Regions from separate parts of the Exiguobacterium sp. MH3 genome, predicted to be linked through region 2. Evidence: riboswitches for the same ligand, from Rfam matches in the RefSeq annotation. Region 2 holds a riboswitch; each other region holds the start of a gene.
What was found. A riboswitch is a leader RNA that binds a small molecule or an ion and turns the genes downstream of it on or off. The one in region 2 is predicted to bind thiamine pyrophosphate.
Positions count from the first base shown of each region.

Region 1: linked by a shared signal. The riboswitch ahead of U719_RS06020 (thiamine phosphate synthase) and the one ahead of tenA (thiaminase II) in region 2 are both predicted to bind thiamine pyrophosphate.
Region 3: linked by a shared signal. The riboswitch ahead of U719_RS08470 (ECF transporter S component) and the one ahead of tenA (thiaminase II) in region 2 are both predicted to bind thiamine pyrophosphate.

Region 1 covers NC_022794.1:1,189,628-1,199,991, forward strand. Annotated here, with positions in the region: gene U719_RS05965 (SDR family oxidoreductase) at 1-613, shown strand, start outside; gene U719_RS05970 (hypothetical protein) at 627-815, shown strand; gene U719_RS05975 (GntR family transcriptional regulator) at 968-1,348, shown strand; gene U719_RS05980 (ABC transporter ATP-binding protein) at 1,341-2,018, shown strand; gene U719_RS05985 (hypothetical protein) at 2,015-2,830, shown strand; gene U719_RS05990 (hypothetical protein) at 2,886-3,908, shown strand; gene U719_RS05995 (hypothetical protein) at 3,987-4,280, shown strand; gene U719_RS06000 (DoxX family protein) at 4,308-4,796, opposite strand; gene U719_RS06005 (MFS transporter) at 4,924-6,108, opposite strand; gene U719_RS06010 (OsmC family protein) at 6,299-6,724, shown strand; gene nagZ (beta-N-acetylhexosaminidase) at 6,721-7,941, shown strand; TPP riboswitch at 7,998-8,100, shown strand; gene U719_RS06020 (thiamine phosphate synthase) at 8,183-8,776, shown strand; gene U719_RS06025 (FAD-dependent oxidoreductase) at 8,773-9,717, shown strand; gene thiS (sulfur carrier protein ThiS) at 9,714-9,914, shown strand; gene U719_RS06035 (thiazole synthase) at 9,917-10,364, shown strand, end outside.
Region 2 covers NC_022794.1:954,393-964,756, reverse strand. Annotated here, with positions in the region: gene U719_RS04835 (amino acid ABC transporter permease) at 1-220, opposite strand, end outside; gene U719_RS04830 (transporter substrate-binding domain-containing protein) at 278-1,051, opposite strand; gene U719_RS04825 (BrxA/BrxB family bacilliredoxin) at 1,339-1,764, opposite strand; gene U719_RS04820 (SAM-dependent methyltransferase) at 1,795-2,979, opposite strand; gene U719_RS04815 (sporulation protein) at 3,090-3,863, shown strand; gene U719_RS04810 (glycoside hydrolase family 3 protein) at 4,072-5,979, shown strand; gene U719_RS04805 (hypothetical protein) at 6,019-6,315, opposite strand; gene tenA (thiaminase II) at 6,367-7,062, opposite strand; TPP riboswitch at 7,137-7,243, opposite strand; gene U719_RS04795 (DUF1002 domain-containing protein) at 7,437-8,318, shown strand; gene abc-f (ribosomal protection-like ABC-F family protein) at 8,598-10,364, shown strand, end outside.
Region 3 covers NC_022794.1:1,593,223-1,603,586, reverse strand. Annotated here, with positions in the region: gene U719_RS08505 (hypothetical protein) at 109-345, shown strand; gene U719_RS08500 (hypothetical protein) at 347-1,615, opposite strand; gene U719_RS08495 (hypothetical protein) at 1,612-2,880, opposite strand; gene U719_RS08490 (alpha/beta fold hydrolase) at 3,035-3,853, shown strand; gene U719_RS08485 (NAD(P)/FAD-dependent oxidoreductase) at 3,926-4,957, opposite strand; gene U719_RS08480 (energy-coupling factor transporter transmembrane protein EcfT) at 5,013-5,735, opposite strand; gene U719_RS08475 (ABC transporter ATP-binding protein) at 5,707-7,236, opposite strand; gene U719_RS08470 (ECF transporter S component) at 7,233-7,805, opposite strand; TPP riboswitch at 7,906-8,005, opposite strand; gene U719_RS08465 (50S ribosomal protein L25/general stress protein Ctc) at 8,101-8,778, opposite strand; gene U719_RS08460 (GNAT family N-acetyltransferase) at 9,068-10,364, opposite strand, start outside.

The DNA of each region.
Region 1 (10,364 bases), 240 kb from region 2:
GGTGGCAACCATCGAATCATACGGCGTCAAAGCATTAAAGATCGCGAAAGATATTAGTCGACCGGAACACGCACAACCAATCATCGATACCGTCATCGCAGAGTTTGGACAATTGAACATTCTCGTTAATAATGCCGGGAAACAATTCCCGCAAGATGACTTTCTAGCCATCACACCGGATCAACTCCGAGAAACGTTCGAGACGAATGTATTCTCGATTGTCTACCTGACGCAAGCCGCATTGCCGCATCTAAAAAAAGAAGACACGATCATTAATACCTCGTCCGTGACAGCATACGCCGGTGCACCAACGTTGATCGATTATTCGGCGACGAAGGGAGCAATCGCGACACTGACGCGTTCACTTGCATCAAGCTTGATTAAACAAGGGATTCGGGTCAATGCCGTCGCACCAGGTCCGATTTGGACACCGCTCATTCCAGCGACGTTCACGAAGGAAAAAGTGGAGGCACACGGGGAAAACACGTTAATGAAGCGTCGGGGTCAACCGTCTGAGAATGCAGCGGCCTATGTGTATCTCGCCTCCCGCGATTCAAGTTACGTCACAGGTCAGACGATTCATATCAACGGCGGCGATTACATTACGTCTTAAGGGGGAGATCAAGATGAAGAAAAATCCGAATGAAGTGCCAGAACGCGAACCGGATCATCAACCGGACGAGGTCCCGCAGACACCACCGAGTGAGGTGCCAGATACGCCACAGGAGGACCCAGTCCGTCAGCCGGAACCGGATACGTTCCCAGAACCAACCGAGATTCCGGATACACCGCAGGAAGATCCGAATCCCTATTAACGAGTGAAGTGACCACCATCCAAAATCGGATGGTGGTTTTTTCGTGATAAAGAAGACAAACTATCTTGACAGTCAAACTGTATGGTGAGTATGATACAGAAGAGAAGTGTATTATTGTTTTAATACATTATACAGGAAAGGGAGGTCTACCGATGCAGTTCGACCAAAGAAGCCCGGTGTACCTGCAGGTCGTCCGTTGGTTCAAACAACGAATCGCGACCGAGGAATTGCAAAGCGGGCAAGAAATCCCGTCCCGCCGCGAAATCGCCGCACAGCTCGGAATCAATCCGAATACCGCACAAAAAGCATACAAAGAGATGGAGGAGCAGCAATTGATTACAACAGAACGGAATGTCCCGAGTAAGATTACACGTGATCCACAAGTCGTCCAAAAAGTACGTGCCGAGATGCTGGAAGAAGCCGTCTCTGAATTCATCGATGCCGTCAAGGCAATTCAAATCCCACTCGATGAGGTCGTCTCGAAGGTCGAGACGGTCTATCAGGAAACGGAACGGAGGAAGATCGATGCTTGAAGTCCATGGCTTACAAAAGAAGTACGGGAAAAAACCGGTTCTTCAAGGAGTATCGTTCTCGGTTCCGATGGATCAACTGACGTGTCTGATCGGTTTGAACGGTGAAGGAAAATCGACGATCCTGAAGGCAATCGCAGGTCTCGTCCCAGTCAACGCGGGAACAGTTCTCGTCGATGGCGATGTCAATCGAAACAAGATCGCCTTCGTTCCGGATATCCAAACGATGCCCGGCTACATGACGGTCGGTGATGCGCTGACGTATATGGCGGATTATTACTCCGACTGGAACCAGGCGACAGCGGATGAACTGATGCGGATCTTCCAGCTGTTATCGACAGATAAAATTACGGACTTATCAAAAGGAAACCAGGCGAAGGTCAGCTTGATTCTTGGTTTTGCGCTCGATCGTCCTTACTTACTACTCGACGAACCATTCGCTGGGATCGATCTGTTTACGAAAGAACAGATCGCAGGACTATTCTCGAGTCACTTCATGGAAGGACGCGGTATCCTGATGACGACACACGAAATTCAGGAAATCGAGCACTTGATCGACCGGGTCGTCTTCTTACAGGACGGTCGAATCATCGATGAACATGAGACGGAAGAGATGCGAGAACTGTACGGGAAATCGGTCCAGGACCGGATGCGGGAGGTCTATCAGCGATGAAACAATACATACAATTGACGAATGAAGAGATTAAGCGGAGTTTTAAGCTTTATGTGATTGTCGTGCTTTCAATGGTAGCAATTGAGCTGGTGTCGGTCGTTGCGCAAGTCATGTATCACGCACGGAAAGTCGAGAATTTCATGGAACTTAATCGAGTTTCCGTCGCAGAAGCACTTAAACAAATTGATACACTTGGATACTCTGAGGCGTCCTCTTTCTTTAGTTATGTGACTCTGATCGGAATGGCGATTGTTGTCATCTATGCGATTCAAATTTGGTATCGAGATTGGTTAGGAGAAACAAAGTATATTTATCGTTTATTGATGCTTCCAGGAAATCGGGCAAGCATTTTCTTCTCAAAATTGACGACAGTCTTTTTAATCATCGTAAGTTTTATTGGCATTCAGTGGTGTGTATTGCAATCAGGTTTTTATCTGTTTGATTGGTTGATTCAGCCGGAATATCAAAATCAAAGTGACTTAAGTCCAGTCCGAAACGTGATGAACGATTTTTATACGATGAATCTGATCGACTTAGGGATCATTCTCGCCATTTCACTATTCATTGTCAGTTTTATTTTCTTGTTGGTTTTAATCGAACGTTCATTCCGTAAAGGAAAAGCCATTATCAGAATTGGACTTGAAATTTTTGTTCCTGTTGCTTTAACGATTGGTATATTAGCGCTTTTAGATGAGACGCGTTACTTACTGGAGACAGAGGCGATGTTTCTTCTGATTGGGTTAAGTCTCTGTTACTTCGTGTACATGATCTGGAAAAGTCTTCGATTACTGCAACGAAAAATTACGGTGTAAGGAGTATACTATGCGAACCTATAAATATATATTGTGTTTGGGAGTCATTTGTATTTTGACACTTGGAGTCTACGCCGTGTACTCTTCTTCAACAGATGAGCCCACATTTACGGTCCAAACGTTACAGGGAACTTCAGATGATCCGTTGGTGAAACAACTTCAATTCGAATTCAATGATCCTGAAAGTTATAAAACAGATTACGAAGTTACGTTAAAAGGAGAAGTTGAAAAAAAGCGAACGAATTATTTGTCTGAGTTCGCTAGAGATTACTCCGATGTGACGGATGCCCCGCGTAGTTTCCGGCATTTCATGAACCAAATCGAATTATCACGATATGAGCAAGACAAAGAGGTATTTGGATTACACGTCAATGAAGATGGATCATGGGATCTACAATCATGGAAACGTGGCACGGAAAAGGTGCAGATTGTTTCTTTACCAAAACCGGCAAAGACTAAAGGGATCTACTATCAACCATTTCAACGAACGAAACAGAAGTTATATGTCAAACGAATTGGCGATGTTATACAAAAACCAGGTACAAATCATATCTACGTGATTGATTTAAAGAAAAAAACAGTCCAACTTATGGATTTACCATTTCAATTAACAGAAGACGATGAGGTACTCGCCATCTATCAGAATCGTGTCTTATATCGACAGATGCCTGACGATTCCAAGACAAGAGTTTATCTGAGAGACAATTCAAAAACGACACGATTAAAGTTGTTTGAAGTTGAAGACATGTGGGATACACGTGTGATAGACGAAGGTACCGTCGTAGGGATGACAGAGAACATGACCGAAACAAAAATCAAATGGTCGACGTTTGACTTACGAACAAAGCAATTCACGCAGCATCGTTATGATTTACCTAAACGAGATGCCAATGAAGTGCAACGACACACATCGGCAATCCTTGAGAACGATTTAGTGTATTCCTTCATCGAAACAAAGAAAAATGGCACATCTATCCTTGTTTTAGATGCACAGACTGAAGAAGTTCGATACGAGGGGACAATCAAATATGACATGCCTAAGAGTGACCTTCAACTCAACGGGATGACAATCAACTGAACTACGAAAAAATAGTAAAATATTTGAAACCTCCCGTTTTCTTTCGACGTATAAAGACTATACAAAGGGGGAACTCACATGCAATTCTTGATTTTTGTTGTCTTCGCAGGTGCTATGTATTGGTTCTACTACAATTTCTTACTCGGGTATCGTAAGAAAAACATCACGATGACGTTCGACGATCGGTTTTATTCACTCGACGAACATGTCGCAGCAATCGAACAAAAACTCGCAACGGATGGGCATTCGGCACGTTATCTCGGTGACCGTCGCTTTGAAGTTGATGGTAAACCATACCTATTCCTCGAGCGTACGGTCTCAGTCGGCGGGACCCCGACACAACAGACGATTCTTGAGCAACAAAAAAAATAACTCTCCCCGTGCGGGAGAGTTTTTTTGTTAGACTGGAATCCGGTCAAGGGGATGCGGTTGCTGCGACGAGCGATACCAGCGGATGATCCAGTAATCGATACCGATTTGATACGCAAAGCGTCCTGCAGCCAGTAAGGCGATTGATGCTGCTAAGAATACTGGATTCAACGCAATCGTCCCAGCGAGTAAGTAATTGAGATTCATGATGCTTCCGACGACCATTGCAGGAACCGTCAACAGACTAAGAATCAACAGGATTCCGACGACGAGTTCCGCGAACGGAATCAAGGCGTTGATCAGCCCGACGTTCGGTAAGGCGAGTTGCTCAATCCACGTCGCGTACCAGGAACTGACGAGTGCGTCTTCGCCCGTTGACTTCGCGAGCGCTCCTTCGAGAAACGGTTTTGCATCAAAGCCATTAATGTACTTACCGATTCCAGCGATGAACCACTGGATTCCGAGCCAGAGTCGGATGATTGTCAACAGACCGAGACCGATGATGTGTAATGCTTTCACTTTCAGACACTCCTCTACTACAACATAGTCCCCATCATACTGAAAAATCATCAGCGAGATGGGGACTATCATCATAACGTCATCGAACCGTCATCGACCTGTTACAAAAAAGGACAAGGTAACGGTTTCATGAGCGTTGATCGAGGCGATGACTGATTGCAGTTAATAAAGCAGCAACGAGCGCGACCAGTCCACCGACGAGTGCCGTGTTCATCATCGGACCGTTCGCATAGACGATGCCACCGAGTGCCGAACCAAAAGCAATCCCGACGTTACTCGCAACCGGCATCAATGAAGCGGCGAGTCCTTTTGCTTCCGGGTTGAACTTTTCAGCGAGGTCAATCAAATAGATTTGTGTCGAAGTCGTCAGTAGAATCGACATCAACGACATCAAGGCGATGTTGAACAGACCAAGCGGAAGGGATGCTGTCGTGAAGTATAATGCAGCAAGAACGACTGCTTGCACGACGAAGACGAACCGTAAGCGTCCCATCGGATTTTTGCTAGCAATCTTGCCGGCAAGGATGTTACTAAAGATTGAGACGACGCCGTAAGCGAGCAAGATCGGACTGATCCACGTTTTCGCAATCCCGAGTTCTGTTTGCAGAATCGGCACGAGATATGTGTAGACGACGTAAGTTGCCCCGAATCCGAACGATGGAATAAAGAAGGCGATCAGGATCCGTGGGTTGGCGAGCAATCCAAGCTGTTCCTTAATAGAACCGGAACCCGTCGATTGCTGGACCGGAACGATCTTCCATACTGCGAGGAACGCAATCATTCCCATGACTGTCGTTAGCCAGAACGTGGCTTCAAAGCCAGCATGTTGCCCGATGAACGTTCCAATGGGGACACCGAGAACGTTCGCGAGTGTAAAACCACCGAAAATGAACGAGACGGCGACACCGCGTTTGGCGACAGGCACACCGTCACTTGCGACGACCATCGCGAGTGAGATCAAGACACCAGTCAAGATGGCTGTCAGAATGCGGGTTGCGAGCAACACTTCGTAACTTGGAGCAAAACTACTGGCAAGGTTCAGTAAGACCCAGGCGAGTAAGAGACGTAGGATCAGGCGACGCCGTTCCAGATGACCGGTCAGCGACATGACGATCGGTGTACCGATTGCAAAGGAGATGGCAAAGGCTGAGACGAGCGTACCGGCTGTTGCGATCGTGATATCAAGGGCTGAGGAGATTTCAGCGAGGATCCCGACGATGACGAATTCGCTTGTTCCGAGTACGAACGTCAGGAGCGACAACGTGGCGATCAAGAGCCAATCGCGTCGACTTAAACGAGTAGTAGGTGACATGGATAATTCCTCAATTCTAGCGCTTGCGCGCGAAACTATGAGTAACAGGATAGCATGAAACGATTTCGTCGGGTATCGCAAAGCGAGATTTCGGGAAAAGAACCATTATTCGAAATAGCGTGTGAATTTCCAGGCGTACTGTTTTTTGCGTATACTACAGAAGAAGACTACTTATAAAGGAGTGGAAACGATGCAAGCGACAGTGACATGGAACAAACAGATGGGGTTTAGTGGACAGACGGAATCAGGGCATCACCTGGCGATGGATGCAGCACCCGAAAACGGGGGTGAAAATCAAGCGCCGCGACCGACTGAGCTACTGCTACATGCCGTTGCCGGCTGTACCGGAATTGATATCGTTTCGATCTTAGAGAAGATGCGCTTGACGATCACCCATTTCGAAATGGATATCGAAGGAGAACGGGCAGAGGACCATCCGCGGCGTTTTACGTCGATCTCGATTCATTACCGGCTCGAAGGAGATCTCCCGGAAGATAAGGTCCGTCGCGCCATCTCGTTATCAAAGGATAAATATTGTTCGGTCTCGCAATCCCTGAACGCTGAGATTTCCGTCTATTATTCGATCAATGGTGTCCGGAGCGAGGATCCTTTGTGAAGAAAGTCGTACTGATCGGTTGCCTGTTGCTTGCAGGGTGTGCGCAGGAGACGACGGAACCAACGAAATCATCACAACCGGAATCGAAACAACCGACAGAAGAAAAGAAACCGAAGCCTGAGCCGACGAAAGAAGAACGACAACAAGCAAAACTAAAGCAACAATTAAAAGCGATGTCGACGTCAGAAAAAATCGATCAACTGCTCTATATCGGAGTCGCCGGCACGGAACTTTCAGCAGCTGACCGGAAATTGTTACAGACGCATGCGATTGGCGGGGTCTTATTGCTCGGCGGAAACATCACGTCAGAAGAACAACTCTTGACGTTCACACGTGCGATTCAAGAGACGAATCAAAAACCGTATGCGTTTGTTGGGATCGATGAAGAAGGCGGACGGGTCAGCCGGGTACCGGATCAACGATTACGTCTACCGACGAGTCAACGGATGGCGCAAGGAGCAGATGATGCGAAAATGGAAGATGTCGGACGTACGCTCGGACATTTGTCACGATTTTATGGCTTCAACATGGACTTCGCACCGGTCCTAGACGTCAACAGTAATCCGAACAATCCGATCATCGGCGACCGTGCGTTCAGTGCTGATCCGAAGACCGTCGCGACGCTTGGTACGGCCCTGATGCACGGGATGCAGGAGACGGGAACGATTCCGGTCGTCAAACATTTTCCCGGTCACGGCAATACGAGTGTCGATTCCCATGTCGGGCTACCGAAAGTGACGGCATCAAAGGAAGAACTGAAGCAGACGGAACTGTTACCGTTTAAAGAAGCGATTCAAGAGGGCGCCGAGATGGTGATGGTTGCCCATATTCTCTATCCCGCGTATGACGATACGAATCCATCCTCGCTCTCAAAGCCGATCTTGACTGACCTCTTGCGTCAGCAACTCGGATTCAACGGTGTCATCATCACGGATGATCTCGTCATGGGAGCGATCACGAAACGATATGGTCTCGCAGAAGCGGCACGTCAGTCGCTCGTCAATGGAGCTGATATGGCGATGTTTTCAGAGGCAGGTGCTTACGCAAAAGTTCATGCTGAAGTGATGCAAGCCGTCAAAGACCAAACGCTGACGCCGGAGATGCTCGATGCTAAAGTAATGCGCATCCTGAAGCTAAAGCAGACGTATGCCGACAGCCAAGAGCAACAGCGACCGACGAAATCGGAGCTGATTCAGCAAGTGGAAGCGCTCAACTAGGACTAGCGAAGCAAAGCGACTCATGCTAGACTAATGGGGCAAGCCAATTAAACACGAAAAGACACTAGGGGAGTCTCCCAGCAGACTGAGACGGAAGTATCCGGACCCTTTGAACCTGATCTAGTTCGTACTAGCGGAGGGAAGTGGCTCGAAACCCTAGATATCCTTAGCGCTTCAGCGCATTTTCGGACCACTCCCTTCAACATCGGGAGTGGTCCTTTTTCGTATGGAAAGGAAGAACATGATGCGTTTACATCTGATTTCGACGGGATCCATTCATCCGCTTGACGAAATAAAGACCTTTCAATCACTTCAACCCTATACGGATCAGCTGCATCTACGTGAACCGAACTTATCGGCGGCAGAATTACTTGATCTGATTGAAGCACTCCTTGGGCATGGTTATTCGCCTGAACAGTTAACGGTTCATGACCGGGTCGACGTCGCCCATGTCGCCGGCATCGGTGTGCAGCTGACGCGCCGTTCCTTGCGTGTCCGCGATGTGCGACGTCATTTTCCGAATCTCGTCATCGGGAAATCGGTCCATTCACTAGCAGAGGCACTGGCAGCAGAAGCGGAAGGAGCCGACCGACTGCTGTACGGTCATATTTATCCGACAGCGTCGAAGCCGGACCTACCACCCCGAGGGATCGACGCATTAAAGCAAGTCGTCACCTTCACGACGAAACCAGTCATTGCGATCGGTGGGATTACACCAGAATGCATGCCTGAAATCGCAGCGACCGGGGCAACCGGAATCGCCGTCTTATCGGGTATTCTCGGTCAATCGGATCCACTCGCCGCCGTCAAGCGTTATCAGGGGGTTCGCGTATGACGAATCACATCATCATCGGCGGTGGAGTCATCGGGTTGACGCTTGCTTATGGTCTCGCCTGTCAGAATGAATCCGTCGTCGTCTTAGAACGTGGAACATGCGGACGAGGAACGAGCCGCGCAGCTGCCGGGATGCTCGCGACGGACATCGAGCTGAGGGCGGAATTGCATGCACTTGCCGCACGTAGTCGTCGTCTGTATCCGTTGCTTGCACGTCGACTCGAGCGAGAGACAGGCATCGATTGTGGGTACCGGGAACAACCGTTTTTGTTAAAACGTAAAGGACGCGAGCATCTGTTTCCAGCTGTCGGTCAAATCGATCCACGACGACTGACGACTGCATTGATGTATGCCTTACACGCACGTGGCATATCGATTGAAGAACAGGTAGATGTCACACGCATCGAAGAGAACGATGACTTCATCAGGATCGAATCGAACGCAGGAACGTGGACCGGACGAACAGTGACGGTCGCTGCCGGACGCGGGTCGCAAGCCTTACTCGATACAGTCGGAAATTCGATCGCGACATATGGGGTCAAAGGGGAGTGTCTCGCCGTCCGTCTCGCGGGTCAGCCGTTACGCTCGATTCTGTTTGATGAAGCCGTCTACCTCGTGCCAAAAGCTGACGGACGGATTTTGATCGGTGCGACCGAACTGCCGCACGACGAGACGGTCGGCGTCAGTGTCGCTGGGATCATGTCACTGCTTCAAGCAGCAGAACGACTGTATCCACCGATTCGTGACGCGGTCATCGAAGAAGTCTGGTCCGGTGTACGACCGCAAACGGTGTCCGGCTTGCCATATATCGGAGTCACCGATTCATCCCGTCGGATCTTCCTAGCGACAGGGCATCATCGGCATGGCATATTACTCGCACCAGCGACAGCGGAAGTCTTGGTAAATACATTACGATTGATTCAGAAGGAGGAAGTCCGATGAACATTACGATTAACGGCAATGACCACACGATCGAACAGATTAAAACGATCGAGGACATGCTCACGCAACTCGGCTTAGGGGAAAAGCTCGTCATCGTCGAACAGAATCGACAAATCATCGATCGCATGGCGTACGGTCAGACAGTCGTTCGGGACAATGACACATTTGAAATCGTTCATTTCGTAGGAGGAGGATAAACATGCTGAAAATTGGAGAAAAGACATTTGAATCACGGTTATTGCTCGGAACAGGGAAATATACGGATGCTACGGTACAGCAGAAAGCAATCGATGCGTCTGCTTCACAAATTTTGACATTTGCCGTCCGTCGGCTCGATATCTTCGACAAACAACAAGCGAATTTCTTGGAGTCGCTTGATTTAGAGAAGTACGATCTACTTCCAAACACGGCTGGTGCGAAGACGGCGGAGGAAGCTGTTCGGTTAGCGAAGCTTGCGCGGGCATCCGGTATGTGTGACATGGTCAAGGTCGAAGTGATTGGTTGCGATAAGACGTTACTACCTGATCCGATCGAGACGTTACGGGCTTCTGAAGAATTACTCAAAGAAGGCTTCATCGTCTTACCGTATACGTCGGACGATGTCGTCCTTGCACGACGACTCGAAGAACTCGGTTGTCACGCCATCA
Region 2 (10,364 bases):
CGATCGCAAGTTGCAAAATCAATGGTGTCCCCCGGAAGATCGCTGTGTAAGCATGACCAATGAAACGGAGGAAACGGCTCTTCGTGATTTTCAGTGCCGCGACGACGATTCCGATCAGCATCCCGGCAATGGCCGCCACGATGACGACTTGGAACAGGACCGGAATCCCCTCAAGAATATATGGAATTGAATCTTGAATCTTTGTAAAGTCTATCATAATCAATCTCCTAACGTCGCACAAAAGGGATGAGGTTACCCCCACCCCCATGCACTTGACTTATTTTGCTTCTTTTTGGAACCATTCTTCTGCCAATTTATCGATTTCACCACTGTCAATCATCTTCTTCAACTCTTTGTTGAAATCGTCACGCATCTTGTCCCCTTTTTTGAAGGCGATCGCTGATCCAGCTGGACCATCTTCTTTAATCTGGTACGTTTTCAGGGATGCATCTTGATCCATGTATTTGACGGCAACTGCGTCCTCAATGATGAGGGCATCAATCCGACCTGTATTCAATTCTTGAATGATTTCTGGGATTTTGTTCAAAGGAACCGCTTCGCTATCTTTGAAGCGATCTTTTGCGAGTCCCTCTTGGATGGATCCAAGCTGGACACCGATTTTTTTGCCTTTGAGTTCGTCTTCCGAACTGATCGCTTTATCCTTCGTCATGACCAAGTTTTTCGATTCGAAGTAAATGTCTGTGAAGTCAGCATTTTTCTTCCGTTCTTCTGTCGGTGTCATACCCGCCATGACGAAATCGACACGACCTGAGCTGAGGGCACCAAGTAGGCTACCGAATTCCATGTCTTCGATTTTTAAGTCATACCCGAGATTTTTCGTGACTTCTTTGGCGATCGCAACGTCGAACCCAACGATGTCCTCTCCTTTTTTCGTATCGATGTATTCAAATGGGAAGTAATCCGCTGACGTTCCCATCGTCAATACTTTATCGCTTTTGCTTGATCCACCTGTTGATTCTTCCGACGCGCCACATGCTGCCATCGTGACTGCCAGAATGCCTGCCATTGCCGTTGCTAATAATTTTTTCATTCGAGTTTTCCCCTTCCAACGCTCAATTGTCAGAACTTTAACAATAGTATGACTTATGTGTATGTCCAATTCAATACCGAAAAGCCTGACCTGTTCTATTGCTTTTAGGATATACGAATATTTATTCACTGTAAAGCATAAATATATAAATTTTTTTGAGTTTCTATTCATAAATCATGCATAAATGACTTTTTATACAATTTTGCAAACGCTTTCAATTTTAAAATTTATTATTTTAATCTCATGAATACGCAAAAAAAGACTCCTTTATCAGGAGCCTTCTTTGCTTATGCGTAGATTTCAATCAATGATTCAAGTTTCTCGACGACCTCTTCCGCCGTGAACGATTCGATGTCGAAGCGCTCGACCATCGAGAGGATGTTTCCATCTTGCATTAATGCAAATGATGGAGATGAAGGTGGGTAACCTTCGAAGTATTCACGCGCACGGTCTGTCGCTTCGCGATCTTGTCCAGCGAATACCGTGACGAAATGATCGGGCTTGATACCCTCTTTCCGATTAACGTACGCTGCAGCAGGACGGGCGATCCCGCCAGCACATCCACACACCGAATTGACAAGGACAAGTGTTAGCCCTTCGCGTTTCATTGCTTCATCCACGCTCTCTGGCGTCGTTAATTCTTCAAATCCAGCAGCTTGCGCTTCTTTGCGGGCTGTTTGGACGACATCTTCAAAATACATTTGGAAATCCATCGTATTGCCTCCTTTGATTCGTTCTCCTTCTTATTGTACGAGTTTCGGTGAAATCTGTCCAAGTCTGCCGCTTAATTCAGTTTCTAAAAATGGTCGGGCATGCAACAAATCACGGAACGCGATGTAACGATCGATTTTCTCTTCCGTTGGTCGCTTGTTTTGTTTGTATGCTCGAATCAAGATGTTCTTCGGTGTGTGCTCGAGATCAATGAATTCGAGAAGTTGCGCTTCATATCCGACCAGTGTTAGCAACTCAGCACGAATCGAATCTGTCGCCAGTGATGCGAATTTTTCTTTGATCAGTCCGTGCTGGAGCATGACATCGAGTGGCGAACAGTCCAGTTGACGGTTCAATTCCTTTTGACAGCACGGTACGCTCAGGATGACTGATGCATTCCAGTCGACAGCTCGTGCGAGTGCGACGTCCGTCGCGACATCACAAGCGTGAAGTGTCACCATCAGGTCGACTTCCGTCTCCCCTGTGTAATCATGAACGTCCCCGACGCGGAATGTCAGATCGGTATAATCCAGATCACGCGCAATTTGCGTACATTCTTCGATGACTTCTTTCTTTAAATCAAGACCTGTCACTTCGAGGTCGAATCCTTTGACGACTTTTAGATAATGATAGAGAGCGAACGTCAAATACGACTTCCCGCATCCGAAGTCCAAGATCCGGAGTTTTTTTCCTTTTGGCAAGGCAGCAATGCTATCCTCAACGAATTCAAGAAAGCGATTGATTTGTTTAAACTTATCATACTTCTGTTTTTTGACTTGACCCGCTTCCGTCATGACGCCTAAGCGAATCAGAAACGGAACCGGCACACCGTCTTCTAATAGATAGGTTTTTTTTCGGTCATGCGACAAGAGAGCTTTCATCGGCTCCTTTTTGGATGTCTTGATCGCGACTTTCATCTTTTTCGAGAGCTGGAATTGCCATTCTTCTTCTTCAAAACGGAATAAGAATTGACGGAATTCCGTGAACCAGTCATCGAGTCGTCCGACGAAATCGTCAATTAAAATATTTTCATGCTTCATAACGCGTTCAAATTGAAACTCTACCTGCATCATCACCGTATCTCTTAATAGAATCGGTTTTACCTTGATTCGTCGGAGATCATTTGATTTTTGACGCGGATTACTTATCGTTGCATGGATCAGTGTTCCTTGCGTGATTTGCGAGGCAAGACTCGCTTTTAATTCATGTAGTTCCACTAGTCGTCCCGTCCTTTTCTGATGTTCTTTCGAAACTGTAGCAAATTCGTACCTGTTCGACAAGTTTACACGCTTTATCATTCGTACGTAATCAAAAGGAGGAATTCATCTTGTTCAAAAAAATTCTCTCACAAATCGGAATCGGTGCCGCAACGGTCGATACACGCTTGACGGATGACCGCTGTGAACCAGGCGGTCAAATTCACGGTGTCGTCCATATCAAGGGTGGAAACGTCGATCAAGAAATTGATCGAATTTATCTTGAATTCAACACGCAGTACAAACAAGAAGTCAATGATAGCACGACGTTTACGACCTTCACGCTCGACCGATTTGCCTTAAATGAAGCGAAGTTCACGATTGAAGCGGGTGTCGAGCGGGAAATTCCCTTTACATTACGCGTACCGCTGAATACACCACTCTCCGTCAGTCAATCGAAATCGTGGATCGAGACGGGACTCGACATCGCTCAAGCCGTCGATCCATCGGACCGTGACGCCGTCATCGTCGAAGCAAACCGCTACCAAGCGACAGTCTTAGACGCGATGGAGTCACTTGGCTTCCGATTGAAAAAAGCCGATACGGAAAAATTACCTGGACGATTCCGGAAAGATTTACCGATTGCTCAGGAGCTTGAGTATTCAGCTCGCAATACACACTACGCCCATAAACTGGATGAGATCGAAATCATCATGCTTCAAGACAGCTCAGGGATTGATTTAATCGTCCAAGTCGACCGTCGTGCGCACAGTCTTGGTTCATTATTCAGTGAAATGGCTGGTGCGGATGAGTCGATGATCAAACTGCGTCTGTCCAATAGTGAACTGCAGGATCAATCGTTCGTCGAACGTCAGCTGACAAGCATCGTGGAACGCTATAGCTGATCAATCGATCGACTTTACTTGAAAGTGATTCCTCTTCAGGGGGAGTCACTTTTTTTCATTCAAGTCAGTTTGTCTAAAAACATCTTTGAAATTTATTTCAATTTGAAATCGTTTACAAATAAAATATTGTTTTAAAACAAACACCTTGCTATACTGTCCGTATTGAAAAGAATTCCAGTCACGGTTTGACTAAAGGAGGACGTACATCATGAAAAAAATCGGACAGTTCACGTTAACAGCCGGACTCGCAGCAGTACTCGTCTCAAGTAGTTTACCTGTCATGGCAGAGGCAGGATCTTCAGCCGATCGGATCAGTCACAAAATCGACACGATGACACTCGAACAAAAAATCGGGCAAATGATCATGCCGGACTTCCGGCAGTGGAATGGCAGCAATCATACGTCGCTTGCCCCAGAAGTCGCGAATATCATCGATCGCTATGATTTAGGCGGCGTCATCTTGTTTGCTGAGAACGTCAGCGAAACCGAACAGACGACGAAACTCGTTCATGATCTGCAAGAAGTCGTCAAACAAGATGCTAGCAACGATATTCCGCTCTTCGTCACGATCGACCAAGAAGGTGGAATCGTTACTCGGCTCGGAACAGGGACGAACTTACCTGGCAATATGGCGTTAGGTGCGACCCGCAGTAGCACATATGCCAATGATGCCGGTCATATCATCGGTTCGGAACTGCGTGCGCTCGGCATCAATGTCAACTTTGGTCCGGTTCTCGACGTCAACAGCAATCCTGGAAATCCTGTCATTGGTGTCCGCTCGTTCTCGAGTGATCCGGAGCTCGTCGGCACACTCGGTTCCGCTCTAATGAAGGGAATTCAGTCTGAAGGTGTCGCAGCGACCGCCAAACACTTCCCGGGTCACGGCGATACGGCGACCGATTCCCACTATGGATTACCGGTCGTTGACCGGTCCCTGCAGGAGCTAGAACAAGTCGAGCTCGTACCGTTCAAGCGAGCTATTGCTGAAGACATCGATATGATCATGACAGGACACATCGGGATGCCGCAAATCGAACCTGAAGTCGTCACGTCGACAAATGGTACCTTCCCTTTACCTGCGACGTTATCGGATGATGTCATCACGGGCGTACTGCGCGAAAAACTTGGCTACGATGGCATCGTCATCACAGACGCGTTGAACATGCAGGCGATCGCCGACAACTTCACGGAATCAGAAGCCGTCTTAAAGACGTTTGACGCCGGTGTCGATATCGCGCTCATGCCGACGATCCTTCGTTCCGAGCAGGATGTCACAAAACTCGACCGGATTTTCAAGGATGTGATCGCAGCAGTCAAAGATGGTCGCCTCTCAGAGGAACGGATCGATCAATCGGTTGAGCGGATTCTGACACTGAAAGCAGAACGCGGAATTTGGAACGGTACGACTGATTCGACATCCCTAGCTGAAAAAATCGCGCAATCGAACCAAATCGTCGGTAGTCCCGAGCATAAAGCAAAAGAACGTGCGATGACGGAAGCCGCGGTCACACTCGTGAAAAATGATCAGCGGACCTTACCATTCAAACCGAAAAAGAATGCCAACGTTCTTGTGATCGCTCCTGCGGCGGATCAAACGGACAGCATGAAAAAAACGATCGCTTCCCTACCGAAGAATCGGAACTGGCACGTGACGACAGCGAATTACTCGGCTACTACGCTACCGCTCGACCAAAACCCGACATTACGGGCGCAACTCGATGCAGCAGATTACATCATCGTCGGTTCCAACGTCAACACGAGTGCTAAACTACTACCTACTGCACCAGAACAAGCGATTCCGGCTTCGATCTTCCGCTATGCGAAACAAACGGATACACCATCCGTCCTGCTCAGTCTCCGTAACCCATACGATGTCGCCGTTCAACCGGACGCACCGGCACACGTCCTCGTCTATGGCTTCAAAGGTGATCCGAACGGTCCAGACTCCGAAGCAGGCAATCTAAAATCAGCGGGACCGAACCTGCCTGCAGGTATCCGAGCAATCTTCGGAACGTTCAAACCGCAAGGCACTTTACCGGTTGATGTGCCGGTCTTTAAGAACGGTGTCTTTACCGATCAACTGCATCTCGAATTCGGTGACGGCTTTAAAAACTGAAAAAAATGATGACGTGATACACCAAAAGACCGAAGCTCCTTAAAGGATGCCTCGGTCTTTTAATGATTGATACGGATATTCAGCTTCTTCTTTCGCACGATGGTAGACGCGGTATAACCAATAAGTCAGTAGTGCATAGACGACGATGACAAGAACAGCAGAAATGTAGCTCCCCATGCTATACGCTACCTTGAAGTTTCGAGTCGATGCGGATATACCGGATAACACGATCAACGTTGGGATGATAAGTCCTACAAATCTTACTTTGACTTTACCAAGCATTCGTTGCATAGCATATGCCGCGAGGATTACGAGTGTGATGACTATGATTTCCATTCCAATCCCTACTTTCACTAGATGGTATTCCTAATTCTACCATCTACTGGTTTAAGAAGATACCGGGCGAGCTGGAATCGTTTCGTAGACCGACGTGAACGTCTCTTCCGTCCACCCCATGTGCCAGAAGAGTAACTCATAGTAACAACTCGTCACGAAATGACGTTTCATCCGCTCGCGTTCCGTCTGGCTCGCTTGCTCCGCCAGCGCATCAAGCCGTGCAATCTGTTCAAAGACGACCTTTTCAAACCATTCCGAGCTATACGTGTCGATCCATTGCTGATAGATTTTTTCTTCCGGTGTACACGTTAGTAATTGTTGCCCGACTTCATAATACAACCAGTAACATGGCAAGATGGCAGCAATCGTCTCACCGAGCGTTCCTTCACTCGCATGATGCATGTGCGAGACATACGCATATGCTGTCGGTGCCGGTTCAAATGCTTCAAGATCTGCTGCCGTAATACCGAGCGGCTCAAAAAATGATTGATGTAAGCTCAACTCTGCCTCGTAAGTCGAAGTCGCATGCTCGGCAAGTGTCGCAATCGTCGCGAAGTCGTCTGCTTTTGACGCTGCCTTCGCTTGAATCTTCGCAAAGTGTTTTAAGTAATAGGCATCCTGCATGACGTAATGCCGAAATTTCGAGAGCGGTAACGTCCCCTCCCCGATTCCTTGTACGAATGGGTGCGTAAAACTACTATCCCAATACGCTTGTGCCGCTTGTTTGATTTCTTGTGTGAATGTCATGATCTCATCCTCCTCGTTTAGTTATGAAACGAAAAAACACCACCCCGAAACACACGGGCATGGCGCAAGAAGAACAAGACTTGACGCCACTTCCCTCCGTAAGTACGAACTTAATCAGGTTCAAAGGGTCCGAACGTCTTCGTTCGTCTCAGTCGGTCTACCGACTCCCCTAGTGGTCATTATTCGATTCAAATTCACTATAGCATGCTGAAAACGGAAGTCAAGTTGTCTCCTTTTCGCTATACTATGGAGTGTCAGAAGACGGATATCGTCTCCATCTGCAGACCGATTCCGAACTTCTTTCGTTCTCGTACACTAACTTTAGTACCTGATACTATAATTCATTCTGTTACTTACAATTGGAGGATTTCATTATGCATACACCAACAAAAATCATGGCATCAGCCGTTATCGCTTCTGCTTTATTACTCCCAACAGCCGCATCCGCCGAACAAGTCGTCGATAAGACGATCGTCACACTCGGGGAGTCGCTCGGCGCAAAAGATAAAGCATGGGTGCTTTCACGTCTCAATGCACCGGAAGGGATCACACCGATCATCGCCACTTCTGCTGACGAGGAAAAATATCTCGGGAAAAACATCCCACAGTCGCAAAAAGGCGGCAACATGTATTCGTCGGCTAAAATCGAACTGACGGAAAAAGGAGATGGACTCTCCGTCTCGACGGAAAACATCACATGGGTGACGAAGGATATGTATCTCAACGCTCTCGTCACAGCGGGTGTCAAAGATGCCGACATCACGATTACTTCCCCTTACAAGGTGACCGGGACATCGGCACTGACAGGAATAATGAAGGCGTACGATCAAACTTCCGCTGAAACCGGGATAAAGTTAAGTGACGAACGCAAGGATCTAGCACAGCAAGAATTATCAGTCACATCAGACGTTGGAAAAACGGTCGGAACGGATAAGGTGGCTGACTTGATGAATGAGATCAAGGCTGAGATCGCCAATCAAAAACCGGAAACCAAAGTCGAAATCGAAAACCTGATCGTCCAAGTCATTCAAAACAACAATATCCAGTTGTCTGACGCACAAATGGACCGGCTGACGAATCTGTTCAATCAAATGGAGCAAGCGAACATCAACTGGGGACAAATCGAGAGTGGATTGAAAAATGCGGGACAAGACATCCACGCGTTCGCAACTTCAGAAGAAACGAAAGGATTTTTCGCTAAATTATTTGATGGACTCAGTGACTTCTTCAGTTCAATCGCGGGTGTGTTCAAATAATTCAGACTTCCGTAACTGACAAAAAAATAGTAAACTAGATGTATCTGAAACGAAAGGTGGTGTGAAAAGATGGACTTTGCCGCGTGCAAACACTGGTTGATGGAACAATTGTATCTGTTGCGCGCGATTTTTCATGGAATGGCGTTCTAAGGCACCCGTCTGCCCTTTTTTAGAACTTCATGATTGAAAAATACAGCAAAGCGCATCTTTCACACGTGATGGAGAGTGCTATTTGCGCTCTCCTTTTTTTGATGCGCGCGAAAGGATCGACTTACTATGATGATTTGCGACATTCAACACCTAACCAAACAATTCGGAGGCGAGACAATTTTAACGGATGTTTCCCTCTTCTTAAACGAACACGACCGTGTCGGTCTAATTGGACGAAACGGGAGTGGCAAGACGACATTACTCCGCTTGCTTGCTCGCCTTGAGCAACCGGACGGTGGTGTCATCTATCAAAAGAGCGGTTTGACGATCGGCTATTTGGAACAACTTCCTGTTTATAGTGAGACGATGACCGGACTCGACGTCCTTTGGACAGCGTTTGAAGACATCCTCGCGATCCGTTCTCGGATGCAACAGTTGGAGCAAATGATGGCGACAGCACCAGAGAATCTTGATGCGTTACTCGCACGATATGCGGAAGCGACGAATGCGTTCGAACAAAAGGATGGCTATCTACTCGACTCGAAAATCGAGCGCATGGTGAACGGGTTACACCTTCGTCCGTTACTCACTCGTCCTTTCCACCAGTTGAGTGGTGGTGAACAGACGAAGATTTGTCTCGGTCGCATGTTACTCATGGAGCCAAATCTGCTCATTCTTGACGAACCGACGAACCATCTTGATTTAGCTGCCGTGGAATGGCTGGAGCAGTTCTTACGGGACTACACAGGAACCATCCTGCTCGTCTCTCACGACCGGGTCTTCTTAGACGCCGTCGTCACCTCGATCGTTGAACTCGAGGACGGTGAACTGACAACCTATATAGGGAACTACAGCGCGTTCGTCGTCGAACGTGAACGTCGCTTGATGGAACAGTTCCACGCCTACCAAGAGCAACAGAAAAAAATAAAGAAAATGAAGGAAGCGATTCGTCGACTCCGGCAATGGGCAAACGAAGCGTCTCCACCGAGTGAGAAATTATTCCGTAAAGCAAAATCAATGGAACGAGCACTCGAGCGGATCGAACGGATTAAACGACCACAACTCGAAGCCAAAACCGCTGATGTCTCCTTCTCTTCCACTGATCACACGAGCCAAGTCGTTTTTCGCGCTGAAGAACTCTCGTTTGCTTACGGAACCCGCCACATTTTTGATGACGTCTCGTTCGAGATCATGGCACAGGATCGGATCGCGATTGTCGGAACGAATGGAAGCGGAAAATCGACGTTGCTCTCACTGCTGCTTGACGAATCATCACCTGACGCAGGCACACTCACGCGTGGACCATCGAATCGGATCGGTTTCCTGTCCCAGCATGCCCATTTCGAAGAGGACGCGCGGTTAATCGACTGGTTTAGAGACCGGATTGCCGTTCCAGAAGCGGAAGCCCGCCATATCCTAGCCCGGTTCCTGTTCTTTGGACCAACTGTCTTTCGGTCCATTTTGTCACTGAGCGGAGGCGAACGTGTGCGATTGCAACTCGCCGTCCTCGTTCATTCGTCGATCAATGTATTAATTCTCGACGAGCCGACGAACCATCTCGATATTGAATCAAGAGAGACACTCGAAGAAGCACTCGAGAATTTTTCTGGTACATTGATTGCCGTCTCACACGACCGCTATTTCTTGAATCGGCTTTTTCCGCAGATCCTGTGGCTCGAAAATGGTCTGACGCGTTATCATGGTACGTATACGTATGCTCAACAGAAGCGTACTAAGGTCGCTACGTCTTCCTCACTCCACGTAACCCCTCAAAAACCAAAACGCTTGTCACAACACGAGTTAGAAGTGCAGATCGAGCGGCTTGAACAGAAATTAGCAAAACGTGAAAAACCGACCGATACCGTTTCTAAAAGCATCCAACAGCAACTCGATGAC
Region 3 (10,364 bases), 640 kb from region 2:
ACCCCTGAGAAGACTTCTCTCAGGGGTGTTGTTTGTAATGATAGATTAGAATGTTTTCCCGTAATCTGGGTATATTCTAACAAACTAGATGAAACGAGGTGACACCGCATGGTCTATCGTAAACCTGTCGTCTCTAGCCTGTCCGTCCTCGGTGGTATGATCCTGCTCTTTGGTTTCTTGACGAGCGGTAGCTTCATTTATCTCTACTTCTTCGTCTTACTATTCGCTTGCGTGTCCTTTTTACGTGAACCGTTGACGCGTAAAGAGTGGTTACGCGAGGGGATTGCCTTTATCTTCTGGTGTTCCTTGATTTATTTGCTCCAACATCTCATCTTTATGGTGTGAGTCATTTTTCGTATAGCTCAAATAAGGAAAGGATGATGTCACGACCTGATGCTGATAAGTGAATCGACACGTCACGTTTCGGATCCTTCAAGTAAATATCGGTCTTTTTGACACGCTTGTCGAGATAAACTTCGTATTGTTGTCCTTTCACTCCTTTTCGGAACGTCAAGTATTTCCACTTCGCCCGTTTTCCTCGTACGTCAGCCTGTTCACTTGTCTTGATTGCTTTTTGCAATTTCCCGGACTCATCACTCGTCATCATGATCGTATCCTCGACTTTAAGACGATCTTTAGAAGAATCGCTTTGATCATAAAGATAATGCTTGAACTGCTTTTGATGGAAGAGTGTTATGTCATTGATAGTGGATAGAACATCTTCTTCCGATAAGTCCTGTCGAGCAAGCTCAGACGGACGTTCCATCGTGTGCTGAATCGACAATTCGTAGCGGAATTGGTGTCCGTTTTTTTCTGTTGCGATAAGCGTGCCGTAATGTTCCGGTGTGCCGTCACCAGGAATGAAGCGGACTTTTCCGGGCTGTTTCATCGCATGGATCGACGTCTCCATCTGCTGTCCACTGATCAATTGCGGTATGCGTACAAAGGAGTTATACGATATATCGTCATTCTCATTATATTTCTCATTGTACGTCAGATAAAGCTTCGTATCTTCAGTAAAGGGAGTAAGGGCTTCTGCATAGACGACGAATGTCTTTCGTTCGTCTTTTTTCGTTACATCAGTCGCTTTCATCACCAGGTAACCTGATCCAGGTAGCGCTAATTTTCGAACAGAACCGTTTATGATGTTATCATCACGTGAGAACCAGTCCTCTTTTTTAATGGTGTCTGGATGGACTTCTAACTCGTTCGGATGTTCAACCAGCTTCGTTTTCGCGAAGACATCTTGTTTGGTTGATAACAGGTGATACTCGCTGTCAGCCATATTCTGACAATACAGATATGTTTGTTCTCCGGACTGGACATAACGAGCCATTTGTCCTAAGTAATCTTCAAATGGTGCCGTCATCACGACGGAGAACGTGTCACCGTAAGAATAATTTTTTGGAGCTTTTACCGCTTTTGATCGACACTCCTCCATGATGACACTCATTTCCTTTTCCGATAACATCTTCGGAGGTTCTTTGCCTTTAAACCGCGCTCCATCATACAATTTCGATAAGTAATCCCATTTGAAATTCGGCGCATCACTTTGACAACCGCTTAACGCGAGCGTTGCTGCAAGTGTGAGTCCGATCCAGTAACGTTTGTTCATTTGTTAAGCACCTCACTGAGTGCTTCACTTGTCGTACCCGACAGCTTAGCACCGTTCTTTGTTCCCTTTTTGACGACATAGATTTCAAGCTTTTTGGCGCGTTTGCGTTCAAATAGCTCGAACGTTTGGCTTTTTCCTTGGCGCATCAATGTTAATTTTTTCTGATTTAGTTTCGTGCCCTGTGGCTCCATGACATCGGTCTCTTTTAATTCCTGAGCGATTTTTTTCGCTAATTTATCCGGTATTGCCGAGACAAACTTATAATCGCTCTCGACGAGCTGTTTCGGTGATTGATGGATAAAACCGACATAGCTGGTTGGCGATGTATCAAAGAATACGTATTTGTAATTCGCGGGTTTTTCGTAAGTCGGATTGAGACGCATATAAATCGATGTTTCCTGAATGATTTTGCCTTCTTCTTTCTTCCGAACAGTCGCAAAAGGAACCGTCTGTCCCACTGAAAGTGTATCAGGAAGTTGTTTTCGTTCGATTTGATACGATTGCCCCATCACATGATCTTGAATGACGGATGGAATTCCGATACGATCACCACTGGTCATTAGTTCGATTGATGTATGTTGCAAACCACTATTCGGAATGACACGAAAAGCTAAATTCAATTCGGAACCGGATAGGGATTCGGTCGTCTCAAAGAGTGTTTGTTCGTCGTCCTTACTTTTGTCTTTCATGAAAAGAACGAATTGACCTTCCGGTGGTAAGGACAGCTGGTAGGACGGGAAGAGGTAATGTCCCATCTCTTTCGATTGCTTACTTTCTTCATTTTCCTGTTTTTGCTGATCCATTACTTTTTTTGGTACAGGTTTAAAGCGGACAATCGTCGATTTAGCTTTAACCGGTTGTTTTGACCAATCGACGAATGGATAATCACTTCGCTTGATCTGATGAACCGTATAATCCGCATGGCGAATCGGCTGACAGGCCAGATAGTCCTTTTTTTCGTCTGACAGGAAACGGACGTGTTGGAACTCGCGTCCTTGAACACTCCGGGGCAGGAAGTATAAGTCAAATCCTTCGTGTTGCACATATCGATCAGGTAAGTGCTTCATATCAGGTTTTTGCTGACAAACCTTCAACAAAGCAGCGGTTTGTTTTTTCGGGAGATCCGGTATCTCTTGCCCATCAAAAGTAGTCGAAATACCGCCCCAGTAATTGGCATCATATGTAAGGTCTAAGTATTGTTCTTTACCGCATCCGGCAAGTAGGACTGCGCCTGCGAGAATACCGGTATGTATATAGCGTCTCATGAAAACCCTCCTTCATCCTAATGACTATATTTTACCATAATTTCAAGAATAGACAGAATTTTCTATAACACTTTAACATCAAGATGTTTGACATCTCTTGAGTCGGGAATAATAGATGCATGCACGGTCAATCTATTACTATGGGGGTTTTATGATGGGTACATTCATTCAAGCAGTTGATGGCACGAAGATTTATGTCGAGGATGTCGGATCGGGTCAACCAGTCGTCTTTCTACACGGCTGGCCAGCAAACAACAATATGTTCGAGTATCAAAAGAACCTGCTCGTCGAAGAAGGGTACCGTTACGTCGGGATCGATTATCGCGGTTATGGCAAATCAGATGCGCCGGCAACGGGATACGATTATAAGACGATGGCGTCCGATATCAATGAAGTCATCGAACAGCTGAAATTATCGAACGTCACGTTGCTTGGCTTCTCGATGGGAGGAGGAATCGCCTTGTCCTATCTCTTGCAATACGGGGATTCAAAAGTCAGTAAGCTCGTTCTCGCAGGAGCTGCAGCACCTGTCTTTACACAGCGAGACGGCTATCCATACGGAATGACAAAAGAAGAAGTCGATGCGTTGATTGCCGATACGAAACAAGATCGTCCGTCGATGCTTAAAGGATTCGGGGAAATCTTCTTTGCGAAAGAACATCCAGAACCACTTCAACAATGGTTCCATGGACTTAGTATCGCCGCTTCGTCCCACGGTACGATTCAGTCAGCGATCGCCTTACGTGACGAAGACTTACGTGGGAAACTCGGAGACATCAAAGTCGATACGTTAATTATCCACGGTAAAAAAGACCAAGTCTGTCCGTTCGAGTTCGCGGAAGAAATGCAAAAGGAAATTCCACATGCACGACTTGAAGTCTTCGAAGAGAGTGGGCACGGTATGTTGCTTGATGAACAAGAGAAGTTCAACGAAACGTTACTCTCGTACGTTAAAGGAAATCAAACCGTCTAATCCAACAAGCCATGGACACCCGTCCATGGCTTGTTTTTGTGTACAAAAAAAAGTGTGCGCCGGCGCACACTTTTAAGGGCGATACTTCCGCATGAACCGTTGATCAATCCAGCGCTTCAGGTACCAACCGAACGGGTGAGTCGAATACTGATTGCCATACAGGGAAATCGCATGACGCGATCCCATCGATAAAATCGTCAAATAGTTCGTTTGCGGACGATAGGTTTGCAGTGTCTCTTCCTGGACGTACCGTAAGAGGTTTGCCAGTAAGATCGGTGCTTGCCGGACAGCTGTGACGCCATTCTTTGGAATATCGGGATAAGCGACGAGGGTCGCCGCGTCACCCGCAGCAAACAGACTCGGATGATCGAGCGCTTGCAACTGTTCATTGACGAGTAGGAACCCGTCTTCCGTATAGAGCTTGCTGTCTGCAAACAATGCCGGTGCTTTCGCACCCGTTAAGCGGATGATCGCATCCGACTCGATTGGAGGGTGATGCTTGAAGCGGAGTGGTGGTTCGTCATCTATTGGACGTTCCCGGATCCAATATACATCGAGTTCTTTTAACCGTCTCGCAATCGCTTCCGCTGCGGGGTGTCCTGAAAGTAACTCTGGATCCGTGATCAGTGTGATCGGTACACCCGCTGCTTTTAAGGACGCCGCCATCTCGACGGCCGCTGCACCACTTCCAATCAAGACTGGACGCTTTGCTTGTTGCAGACGCTTTAATGTATCGGGTAACCGGTAGTTCGGTTTAATCGATAATCGTGTCGTATCTTCCGCCCAATCGAACGAGCCAATATTCGTCGAGACGACGTCATAGGTGTAGCGTCTGCCGGATGCACCGAAGACGAGCTTTTCATCGGGGTCGATTTTGATGACGGTCTCTTCGATGAACTGTTTATCATTGGCGCGACACAGTGCGGCGACGTCGATACGGATCTCATCGATATCGTACGTTCCGTCAGCAAGTCCGGAGTACATGCCCGAGTAATATTGGTACGTCGAGGCATTTAAAATCAGCCACTCGACGTCTTCTGTTGGTCCATTGGTAATGCAATGCAGGTGAGCGTGTCCTGCACCAATCAAGAGGATTCGTTTCATGTCGTTCTCCTTCAATCTGTCTTGCTAGAATGTACCCGGATACGGGTGGCGGTAATCATAGCCAAAAGACAAGACTGATGAACAGGAGGATGACCATGAGATAGATAACATCCTGGCGCTGAACGACTGGCACTTCATAATATGTCCGTTCCGCTGAAAAATGACGGGCTTCGAAAGCGATCGCCATCCGTTCTGCCCGCTGGATCGATCGCGAGAAGAGCGGTAAGCCGATTGATAGGAACGCATCACCAGGAAAGCGACTGTGAACGTTCCGAATCATCCGAACTTGCCGTAAGACGCGAACTTCTTCGATCAAATGTGGAAGAAAGCGGATCCCGGCAAGAAATCCGTACGCGAAGCGAGGCGACACCTTTGCTTGGTGAATCAAGCTCATCACGAACCGGGTCGCATCGGTCGTCGTGACGAAAGCGAAACTTAAGCAGACGAACGTTGCCATCCGTAAGGCAAGTAACCAGCCGTGCATGACACTTTCCGACGTGACATGAAACCAACCAAACGACCATAGAGGATTCGTTCCTTTGCCGAAGGCTGCCATCATCCAGAACGTCAATAAGAATAATAGACTGTAAGGTGCGAGTCGTTTCAAGAAATCGTGAGGACCCCACCCGGAGAGGAGTAGCAGCGCGATAGCAAAACTCAGGAACACCAACGTCTTGACCCAGTCGTTCGTTGCAATCAAGGCAAACATGATCAAAACCAATCCGCTACCTTTGATGACAGGATTGAGTTTAGCGAACGGTGACGCGTTCGTCTGCATTGCGCTTCACCTCCTGGAATTGGTACGAAAGTGGACGTTGTAGCTGACAGCGTTCGAGTAACGGAACGTCAGCGAATAATTCGCTCGGACGTCCGTCAAAGGCAATCCGGCCTTGCTCCATGACGAGGACACGATCCGCGTATCGGGCAACGAGTTCCATATCGTGTGTTGCCATGACGAGCGTCGTTCCGTTTTGTTGTTCCGTCAACAACTGTTCCATGAGCCGCCGTGTCGTCAATCCATCCTGTCCGAACGTCGGTTCATCGAGCAACAATAAATCCTTCGTCTGCCCGAGCATCGTCGCGACGCTGAGCCGTCGTTGTTGCCCCGTACTAAGCGCAAGCGGTGACTGCTGTTTGACAGATGCGAGTTCCAGTCGTTCGAGCAACGCTGTGCGCTCATCACTCGTCGCTGCCCGGTGACTCCAGTCGATTTCCGCTTCGACTGTCAGTTTGAGAAACTGCAGATCCGGTTGTTGAAAGACATAACCAACGTGCTCATAAAAGCGTCGCCGGGAGTAACGCTGAGCCGAACGTTCCTGGAACCGGTATGTTCCACGATGCGAGAGCAACCGACCGAGTGTTGCAAGCAACGTACTTTTCCCGGAGCCGTTTGCCCCGAGCAGCATCACCCATTCTCCCGTCTTCAGGGAAAATGTCGCATCGGTCAGCGGGTAAGGTGCTTTCGTCGATAATGCAGCGACGTGTAACAAGGGAATGCCTGCAGTAGCGACTGGAGGAAGCACATGAAGTCGCGCTGCTTGTGGTCCATCTATGGGTAACGTCTCTAACGTGTACGGATACAAAGAGGGAACAGCGATCCCTTTCGATTGAAGATCCGTATACGCCTGCGGGAACAAATCCTGCGGATGCGCCGTTGCAGTCACCGATCCGTCCTCAAGTAAGACGATTTTGTCGATGTAAGGTAAACAGACATCGAGTTGGTGTTCGATCAAGACGATCGTTAAATCATGTTCTTTCTGAATCTGAAAGATCAACGCCATCAGCTCGTGTTGCCCGATCGGGTCAATCTGAGCCGTTGGTTCATCGAGTAATAAGATCGTCGGCTCAAGTGCCAGGACCGCAGCGAGCGCGAGGCGTTGTTTCATCCCCCCGGATAGACTCGCGATTGGTGTCGAGAAGGGGAGAGGGAGACCAACGAGTGCGAGTAAGCGTTCAATTCGTTCCTCCATCTCTTCGCGTGGAATCGACCGGTTTTCTAAGCTAAAAGCGATTTCGCGTCCGATCGTTTCCATGCAGAACTGTTCTTCTGGGTTTTGGAATAGCACTCCGACCGAACCGGACCGGGTAACGGTTCCCGTCTGTTCGACTTCAATCGTCTCTGGTGTCAGTCCGGCTAGGGCATGAAGCAGTGTCGTCTTGCCACTCCCGCTTCGTCCGAGCAGAAGGGTCGTTCCTTGCTCGATCGTCAGCGATACATGATCGAGCACCGACTTCATCTGACCGGGGTAGCGGATGCTGAGGTCGTCGACAGTAATCATGCGACTTCCCGTTTCGCACGTCCTGCCGCAAACCCGTTCAAGACACCGGTCGCAACAAGGCGACGGACGAGAATCGCTGCAAGCAAGCCGCCCAGTAATGCGCCACTAATTAATTGTAAGCCAGTTGTCGCAAGCAACGTCGTCGTCGTGTAGTAACCGAATCCGTTCGCGATCAGACTATAGACAATGCTACCAATCGCGGCTCCAACACCCGATAACATCAATGTCCAGGTGTCATAACGGCGATAACGCGTCATCGCAAAGACGAGTTCCGCACCAAGCCCTTGGCATACCCCGATTAGAAGAGCCGATAAACCAAAGTGACTACCCGTGAACAGCTCGACGGCTGCCGCGACGATTTCCGCGATGAGAGCGGCACCTGGTTTTTGAATGATTGCTGCGACGAGCGGGCTCGCGATGATCCAGATCCCAAACATCCAGTTGGCACCGACAGGTCCGAAGATCGCAGACATCGGTAACCAGAGTGTTGACCAACCAAGATAGATGACCCCGCAAGCGACGGCGAGCATCATCATGACCATGATTTCTTTCATTTTCCAGTTTTGCATTAGGTACGTCCTCCTTAGAATGGGGGAGACGCCAAAAAAGACCGCCCTCCGTAAAAAAGAGAGCGGTCCTCAGAAAAACTGCGCGCAGCAGGAGTCATTGGATGTGATCGCTCCACTTTCCTACGCTAGTATGAACTAGATCAGGTTCGAAGGGTCCGAAGTGAATCGTCTCAGCCAAATGGGCTCCCCTAGTGGATATGGTAATAGGTGATACGCTGTTCACTTTAGGCAATCTTCTGTCTATTGTCAAGACACAAAAAAACGATACGCCACGAAGGGCGTATCGTCAAACGACTTATTTGTTGTCTTCGTTCTCTTCTTTTGCTTCTTCTGAAGACTCTTCCGTAGCTTCCGCTTCGTTGTCTTCACCAGCTTCCGCTTGTGCCTCAGCTTCTGCTTCTTCGATTTCCTCAAGCTCTTGTTCAAGCGTTGATTCGACGACAGCTGCGACTTGAATGTCGCCTTCAGTGACGATACGGAAATCTTTTTGTTCCGGAAGATCAGCTACAGAGATCGAATCGCCGATTTCGAGGTTCGTGACGTCGACTTCGACGTTCTCTGGCAATTTATCTGGTGTTGCTGCGACTGTTACTTTAAAGAGTGTCTGTGACAGGAATCCGCCGACTTTAGCGCCAGCTGCTTCGCCGACGAGTACGACGTCTGCTTCGACTTCTGTCTCTTCATCCATTTTAACAGCGATGAATTCAACGTGATCGACAGTTGGTGTGAAGACATCCATATCACGACGGTTGATCAAGACGTTAATATTTTTACCGTCGAGTTTCAGTGAAATCAAGACGTTCTCACCGTTTTCTCGAACGATTTTAAGCAATTCTTTTTCTTCGAATGCGATTGGTGTACTTTCCACTTTGTAACCATACACGACACCAAGAGCTTTTCCTTCATGACGTAATTGTTTACGGAGTGAGCGTGGACGTACCTCGCGTTTTTCGGCTGTTAATTTAACTGACATGTTCATTTCCCCCTTGAATTTGGTATAGCCCTCAAAAGGTAATGAATGTAGGAGCAGGACAAGTCCTGAACAATTTAAATATGCTAAGACAATCGGTTTCAGACTCTTTTGAATCTGACGCTTTCGTGACTTTGCATTTCTCTCCCAGGTCATTACGCTGATATTGAGAAACATGTGTGAGTAAGTCACCGTTTGATGCGGTGCTAGTGAGTTTATACCCCTATGTTTTAAATCCTTAAACCTCTATTTTTTATTTTTTAAAGTCGAAAGACCTCCAAACCGCTTGAAATCAAGGGTTGAGAGGTCTTTCGTTTTTTTCATTTTTTATGGTGATGCGTTGGTTTTCACGAACCAGCACGCGGACGAGACGTTCGATGTGCCGCATCGTCGTCTGTCCCATCGTTGAGATTTGGAGCCATTGATTATGGACGAGATAGTCGCTTTCATATTGAACATGATAGCCTTGGATCCGGAGAGCGTCTCCTAAAGCGGTTGCCGACGGATGGACGATCGTCAGAATTCCCGGCGCTTGTGCTTCTTGCGTCGCAAGCAGGTTAAAACCATTCGCGCGAACGGCCTGTTCGAGATAGGTCATCTTGATAGCGGCTTGATCGAGATCAAGGGCATCGAGCGCTGCCTGACAAGCCAGCAACAAGTTCGAGGAACCGGAAAAGGCGACGCCTTCCGCATAGAGTCCGAGATCTAGATAACGTGGAATACGTGGAGAAGGTAGGACGCGATCTACGTGACCGATGAACGCAAGACCCGGTAAACCCCCAATTGCTTTTCCGGAGACGGTCGTGACGAATCTGCAGCCGGCATACGAGAAACGCCCGGTTCCGACGGCGCTGATCGCATCGACGATGAGTGCGATTCGTTGTTCTAACAGCGCTTTTACCGCATCGAGATCGTAGAGGACGCCCGTTGACGTCTCACAATGCGTCAACCAGATCCAGTCGTATTCCGTTTGATGCAGTTGACTCGCGAGTTGTTCCAAGTCGATCGGGTGACCGGATGGAAGCGAGTGGACATCAAAGGACTTTCCTGCTCGTGCTGCGTGATCGATCAAGCGTTGACCGAACTCACCACCGTTTAGGATCAACCCATGTCCACTCAGTTGTTGTGCGACGATATCGTTGGCGAGCGTACCACTGCCGACAGCCATCGAGACATGTGGCAAATCCAGCAACTGACACATTCGGTCCCGTAAATTTTGATCGAGCTGACGCATCGATGCCGTCCGATGCGGGCGCGGTGCTTGTTGCGCCGCTTGACGGACCGTCGGAGCGACTTCGACCGGACCGGCTAGAAAATGCAGAGGACGTAAAACGTCCGCGATGACGGATCGTTCGTATGTCGCGCGCGACAACAACATCGGTACGAACTGGGCGTCACCACTACCGAGCGTCGCTGCGATTGGTGTGAAGCCGAACCGCGCATATAGTTTAGCTTCCCGTGTCGTACCACTGATATAGACATGATCAATCGTTTCCCGTTCCAAGTAGACCATCAAAAAGCGCATCAATTGCATGAACGTACGACTATTGCGGTATTCGGGACGAACGCTGAGTAAACGGATTTCCGCT